2 regions of the Pseudomonas sp. ASL7 genome follow, and region 2 is predicted to be linked to the other one. Evidence: predicted binding sites of a transcription regulator. Region 2 holds the regulator's gene; the other holds the start of a gene.
What was found. The regulator FliA, encoded in region 2, starts transcription of late flagellar genes. The targets are predictions, from matches to a motif close to CTAAAGTTTNNNNNNNNNNNGCCGNTAA.

Region 1 (3,209 bases), 910 kb from region 2:
GGGATCGCTGACCTGCGGGTATCTGCGCACTTTTTGATCGAACGTGACGGCACCGTCACTCAGTTTGTCTCGTGCCTTGAGCGCGCCTGGCACGCCGGCGTCTCCAGTTTCGAAGGGCGGGAAACCTGTAACGATTTTTCCGTGGGCATCGAGCTTGAAGGCACGGATGATCTACCGTTCACTGACGCGCAGTATCGAGCGTTGACAGCCTTGACCCGGCAGTTGCAAAGCGCTTTCCCGGCCATCACCGCACAGCGTATTTGCGGGCATAGTGACATTGCACCTGGGCGCAAAACAGATCCGGGACCGGCGTTCGACTGGGCACGCTATCGTGCCGCCCTGGCAAAAGAGGAACAACAATGAGTTTTCTTGTGCTGCTGTTGGCCGTCTGGATCGAGAAGTTCTCGGCGCTGCGCCATCGGGTTCAACGTGATAGTGGTTGGGTACACGAGTTGAACAAGCTTGAGTCCAGCCCACGCCTGGCGAAAAGCCCGTGGCTGGTCCTGATGGTGCTGGTGTTGTTGCCGGTGGCGCTGCTGGGTTTAGTACTGGTGGTGCTGGAGCCGGTGGCCTACGGTCTGCTGGTATTGCCGCTGCACTTGCTGGTGGTGATTTACAGTTTGGGGCGCGGTGATCTTTTGGCCGGCCTGGGGCCCTTTCGTGATGCCTGGCGCCGGGAAGACCTGCAAGCTGCCGCCCATGTTGCGCAACGCGACGTGGGTATTTGCGCCGACGATGGCGAGCAATTGCTGGAGCGGGTCGAAGGGCATCTGTTGTGGGAGGCCTATCAAAGCTTTTTCGCGGTGATTTTCTGGTACTTCCTGCTGGGGCCGGTCGCGGCATTGAGTTATCGACTGCTGGCCCTGGCCGAAGAGCACGGGCAGAACCCCGCCGTGGTCGAGCGTGCCGCAAAGCTGCGTCACGCGTTCGATTGGGTGCCGGTGCGCCTGCTGGCAGCGAGTTTTGCGCTAGTGGGCAACTTTGTTGCGGTCGGCCGGGTGATGTTGCACGAACTGCTTAACTGGAACATCAGCGCCGCCCAATTGATCGAAAAGGTCGGGATGGTGGCCGGTGAAATCCCGGCGCCGGTGGTCGGGCCTGACGGCATCAACAACCTGGACCGGATCTGGGAACTGCTGCTGCGAGCCGCAGTGCTCTGGTACGCCGGGTTCGCATTGTGGACGGTCCTTCCCTAAACCCACCGACCCCGGCGCTGCCTGCGTCCGCCTGCCTGTAGGAGCGAGCTTGCTCGCGAAATACGTTAACGATAACGCGTTCATGTTGGATAAACGTGTCGCTCTCAGGTCTTTCGCGAGCAAGCTCGCTCCTACAGGCAGCCGAACGCAGGTTACGCCAGCTGCTACAAGGCCGTGTTCGCTCTTCCGTTTACCTTAAGTTACAAAACCTCCTGCCGATTTAAGTTATACAGAGATAGCGCCGAATAGTGGCTTTCTGCTGTCGACCTGCGCCTGCCAATAAAAATAAGAAATCGAAGGGGACCTCCAGTGAAGAGCTTGCTCTATCCCGCCGTTGCGCTAATGAATCGCCTGAGCTTTGGTATGAAGTTCAGCCTGATCAGCGTGCTGTTCCTTGTGCCGATGCTGGTGACCAATTTCTATCTGGTACGCGATTCCTATCGCGAATTCCAGGGCACCCAAATCGAATTGCAGAGCCTGGATCTCCTGGGTAGCAGCCTGACGTTACGGCGCGATCTGGAAACCTTGAATAACCTGGTGCAGATCAATGTCACCCTCGGTCAGTCTGGCAAGGCTGGCAATATCGAGTCGCAGATCAGCACTTTGGGGCAAAGCGTGCTGAGCCGTTTGCAAGGGCTGACGGCGATGACCAAGGATCCGGAGCAGATCGCTGTTTTCAATGCCAAGCGTGATGAGATGATCGCCGCGCTCAAGGCCCTGCAAGTGGAAAGCTCCCTGCAAAGCAAAACCGGAATGATTGGCAAGTTGCTCGGTAATGCGCAGATTTTCAACCAGATCATCGCCAGTCAGGCGGGCGTGAGTCGTGACACTCAGAGCGACATGCGTCAGCTGAGCGAACTCATCACCAATATGACCCCACGGGTTACCCAAATACTGGGCGAAGGCCGGGCGATGGGGTCTTTTTCGTTGGGGCAGGGCTTTCTCAACTCGGCATCGAGTACCCGCTTCGATGAACTGTTGGCACAGATCGAAAAGCTACAGGGCGAATACGGGCTGAAACTGCAGGATGCATTGGATTCAAGCAAAGCGGCACGCGAAGCCCTGGCCGCTCAGGCCGATAACAGCAAGGCATCGATGAAGAAGGCCAGCGAACTGTTCGAAGAAAAGGTGGTGATGGCTGACACGCTCGATACGCCATGGCAGGGTTTTTACGATCAGGTCACAGGCCTGATGGACCGGACCTACCAACTCAATGAAGCCACACTGAAGTTTCTCGGCACGCAGTTGCAGCAGCGGCTGGAGCAGAATCGCACGCACATGATTTTGCAGGCCGTGGCGCTCTCGGTGGTGTTTGTGTTGATCTTTTACCTTTATGGCGGTTTCTACGCCTCGACCCGCACCACCCTGAAGCGTCTTGGCGCAATGATGGACAAGGTGGCCGCCGGCGACATGACGGTGACCTTCAACGCCAATAGCCGCGATGAACTGGGCGAACTGGGCGAAGTGTTCAATGGCACGGTGAAGAAAATCCATGACCTGATCGAGCGAGTGGGGCAGACCGTCAGCGAGGTCGAACGCCAGGCCGGGCAGGTGGAAAACGTTTCCGCGCAGAGCAATCAGGCCGTGGCGGGGCAGCGCTCCCAGATCGAGCAGGTGGCGACAGCCATGAACCAAATGTCGGCCACCTCCCTTGAGGTGGCGCGCAGTGCCGCCGCCGCGGTCAACAGTGCCCACAGCGTTAACGACGAGACCATCAACGGTCGCGGGCTGGTGGAGTCGCAGCAGGGCAGCATTGCTGCACTTGCCAGTGAAATCGATCAGTCGGTGTTGGTGATCAATCAGCTGGCCAGCGACAGCCAGTCCATCAGTCGTGTGCTTGAGGTGATCAAGAGCATCGCCGAACAGACCAACCTGCTGGCCCTAAACGCGGCCATCGAAGCGGCGCGAGCGGGCGAGCAAGGGCGTGGTTTTGCCGTGGTGGCGGACGAGGTCCGGACCCTGGCCAAGCGGACCCAGCAATCCACCGAAGAAATCGAGCAGATGATCGCCAAG
Region 2 (3,209 bases):
CATGGTCGGTCCTGCCGGTATGGGCAAGACCACCACCCTGGCCAAACTGGCCGCCCGCTACGTGCTCAAGTACGGCGCGCAAAACATCGCACTGGTGAGCATGGACAGCTACCGTATCGGTGCTCAGGAACAGCTCAAGACCCTCGGCCGGATCCTCAATGTGTCGGTGACACACGTCGACCCGGGCCAGTCGCTGGTTCAGGCGCTGGATCCATTGCTGCGCAAGCGCGTGGTGCTGATCGATACCGCCGGCCTTCAGGCCAGCGACCCGGCACTGCGCATGCAGCTCGAAAGCCTCGCGGGTCGTGGCATCAAATCGAAAAATTACCTGGTTCTGGCAACCACCAGCCAGAAACAGGTTCTAACGGCCGCTTATCACAGTTACAAGCGCTGCGGGCTGGCCGGGTGCATCCTGACTAAACTGGATGAAACGGCAAGTCTGGGCGAGGTGTTGAGCCTGGCCATCAGTCATGAATTGCCGGTGGCGTACCTGACCGATGGCCCACGGATCCCGGATGATTTGCATCTGCCGCGCCGTCATCAGTTGGTCAGTCGCGCCGTGAGTGTGCAAATGCAGGAAGAACCCAGCGAAGAAGCCATGGCTGACATGTTCGCTGATATTTACCACAGCCCGACCAAACAGGTCGGCTGAGGTAGTAATGAACAGTTTTTATACCTACATCGATGGTCTGCCATGCATTGTTCCATCTGTGAACGCGCAGCCAGTAATGTGGCCTCCGTCTATGCAAGACAAGGTAAAGAAATAACATGGGCAGCATGCATCCCGTACAGGTGATCGCGGTGACCGGCGGCAAAGGTGGCGTCGGCAAGACTAACGTGTCAGTGAATTTGTCACTGGCCCTGGCTGAACTCGGCCGTCGCGTCATGCTGTTGGACGCCGACCTGGGTTTGGCGAACGTCGACGTCCTGCTGGGACTGACACCCAAACGCACCCTGGCCGACGTGATCGAAGGCCGATGTGAGCTGCGCGACGTTCTGTTGCAGGGCCCTGGCGGCATCCGCATCGTCCCGGCTGCGTCCGGCACCCAGAGCATGGTTCATCTGAGCCCGGCTCAACACGCCGGCCTGATCCAGGCGTTCAGCGATATCGGCGACAACCTCGACGTATTGGTGATCGACACGGCCGCGGGCATTGGTGATTCGGTGGTCAGTTTCGTCCGCGCCGCGCAGGAAGTCCTGCTGGTGGTGTGCGATGAACCGACTTCGATCACGGACGCCTATGCACTGATCAAACTGCTTAACCGCGATTACGGCATGAACCGCTTCCGCGTCCTGGCCAACATGGCCCAGAGCCCGCAGGAAGGTCGCAATCTGTTCGCCAAGTTGACCAAGGTCACGGATCGCTTCCTCGACGTCGCCTTACAATACGTCGGTGCAGTGCCATACGACGAAAGCGTGCGCAAGGCCGTACAGAAGCAACGTGCCGTCTATGAGGCGTTCCCGCGTTCCAAGTGCTCTCTGGCGTTCAAGGCCATTGCGCAGAAGGTTGATACGTGGCCGCTGCCTGCCAATCCCCGCGGGCATCTGGAGTTTTTTGTCGAGCGCCTCGTGCAACAAACGGCAGGACCGGTTCTATGACAGCCAGCGGTTACAACTTCTACAAGAAGTCGGCACGTGACGCGCAGTACGAGCTGATCGAGCGTTACGCGCCACTGGTTAAACGCATTGCTTACCACTTGCTGGCCCGTCTGCCGGCCAGTGTCCAGGTCGAAGACCTGATCCAGGCCGGGATGATCGGTCTGCTGGAAGTATCGAACAAATACGACCCCAGCAAAGGCGCGAGTTTCGAGACGTACGCGGGCATTCGAATCCGCGGCGCAATGCTCGATGAAGTCCGCAAGGGGGATTGGGCGCCACGTTCGGTCCACCGCAATACCCGGATGGTCAGCGACGCAATTCGCTCGATTGAAGCTAAAACCGGTCGTGACGCTAAAGATCACGAAGTTGCGGCCGAACTCCAATTGAGTCTCGACGATTATTACGGGATTTTGAACGACACCCTGGGTAGCCGCTTATTCAGTTTCGACGATCTGTTGCAGGACGGCGAACACGAAGGGCTGCACGAGGATGGCGCAAGTGCTCATCTCGAGCCGTCACGCGATCTGGAAGATGAACGCTTCCAGGCGGCGCTGGCGGACGCGATTGCCAATTTGCCGGAGCGTGAGCGACTGGTGTTGGCGCTGTACTACGACGAAGAGCTGAATCTGAAGGAAATCGGTGAGGTCCTGGGGGTCAGTGAATCGCGGGTCAGCCAGTTACATAGCCAGTGCGCGGCCCGTTTACGGGGGCGTTTGGGGGAGTGGCGAGCGCGCTGAAGGCAGTGTGGGGACACTGCGAACGTGGCTGGTGTGGTGTTGAACTGCGCCGGTCTCGATCTGTTGTGCTCCAGACAGTCATTGAGTGCTTTGCCAGATTGATTGAAATGGCGCGTCCAGGTGCTGGGCGCGTTTAAGACTGCTTGGAGGTCGAATTGGACAAGAACATGAAAATCCTCATCGTTGATGACTTCTCAACGATGCGGCGGATCATTAAAAACCTGTTGCGTGACCTTGGGTTCACCAACACGGTCGAGGCCGACGATGGCACCACTGCCATTCCGGTTCTTAACAGCGGGAGCATCGACTTTCTGGTAACGGACTGGAACATGCCTGGCATGACCGGTATCGATCTGCTGCGCCACGTGCGCGCCGATGAAAAGCTCAAGCACCTGCCGGTGCTGATGGTTACCGCTGAAGCCAAGCGCGAGCAGATCATCGAAGCGGCCCAGGCCGGCGTTAACGGCTATGTGGTCAAACCCTTCACGGCCCAGGCGTTGAAAGAAAAAATCGAGAAGATTTTCGAACGCATCGGTTGATGGACTGCGCCACGGGGGAGCTATGGAGCATAAAGAATCTTCACTGGGCGATTTTGAATCGACCCTGAAAAAACACGCGGTCGAATTGGTCGAGAGCCTTGAAAAAGGCAAATTCGGCGACGCTGTGCAATTGATCCATGAGCTCAATCAGACCCGTGACCGCGGCCTGTATCAGGAAGTGGGCAAGCTCACCCGGGAGCTGCATAGCGCGATCGTCAATTTCCAGATTGACCCGACCATGCCGCAAGCCGAGGAAGTCTCGCAGATCACTGATGCCACGGAGCGTCTGGGCTACGTGGTCAAGCTGACCGAGGCGGCGGCCAACCGCACCATG

Region 1: a site for FliA is predicted at 1,391-1,418, ahead of AC1MDT_RS25790 (methyl-accepting chemotaxis protein). Genes of this name have one in related genera too.

What each region holds. Positions count from the first base shown of each region.
Region 1 covers NZ_CM155279.1:5,584,817-5,588,025, forward strand. The annotation lists gene ampD (1,6-anhydro-N-acetylmuramyl-L-alanine amidase AmpD) at 1-363, shown strand, start outside; gene ampE (regulatory signaling modulator protein AmpE) at 360-1,196, shown strand; gene AC1MDT_RS25790 (methyl-accepting chemotaxis protein) at 1,506-3,209, shown strand, end outside.
Region 2 covers NZ_CM155279.1:163,837-167,045, forward strand. The annotation lists gene flhF (flagellar biosynthesis GTPase FlhF) at 1-652, shown strand, start outside; gene fleN (flagellar synthesis regulator FleN) at 769-1,599, shown strand; gene fliA (RNA polymerase sigma factor FliA) at 1,596-2,336, shown strand; gene AC1MDT_RS00770 (chemotaxis response regulator CheY) at 2,504-2,875, shown strand; gene AC1MDT_RS00775 (protein phosphatase CheZ) at 2,898-3,209, shown strand, end outside.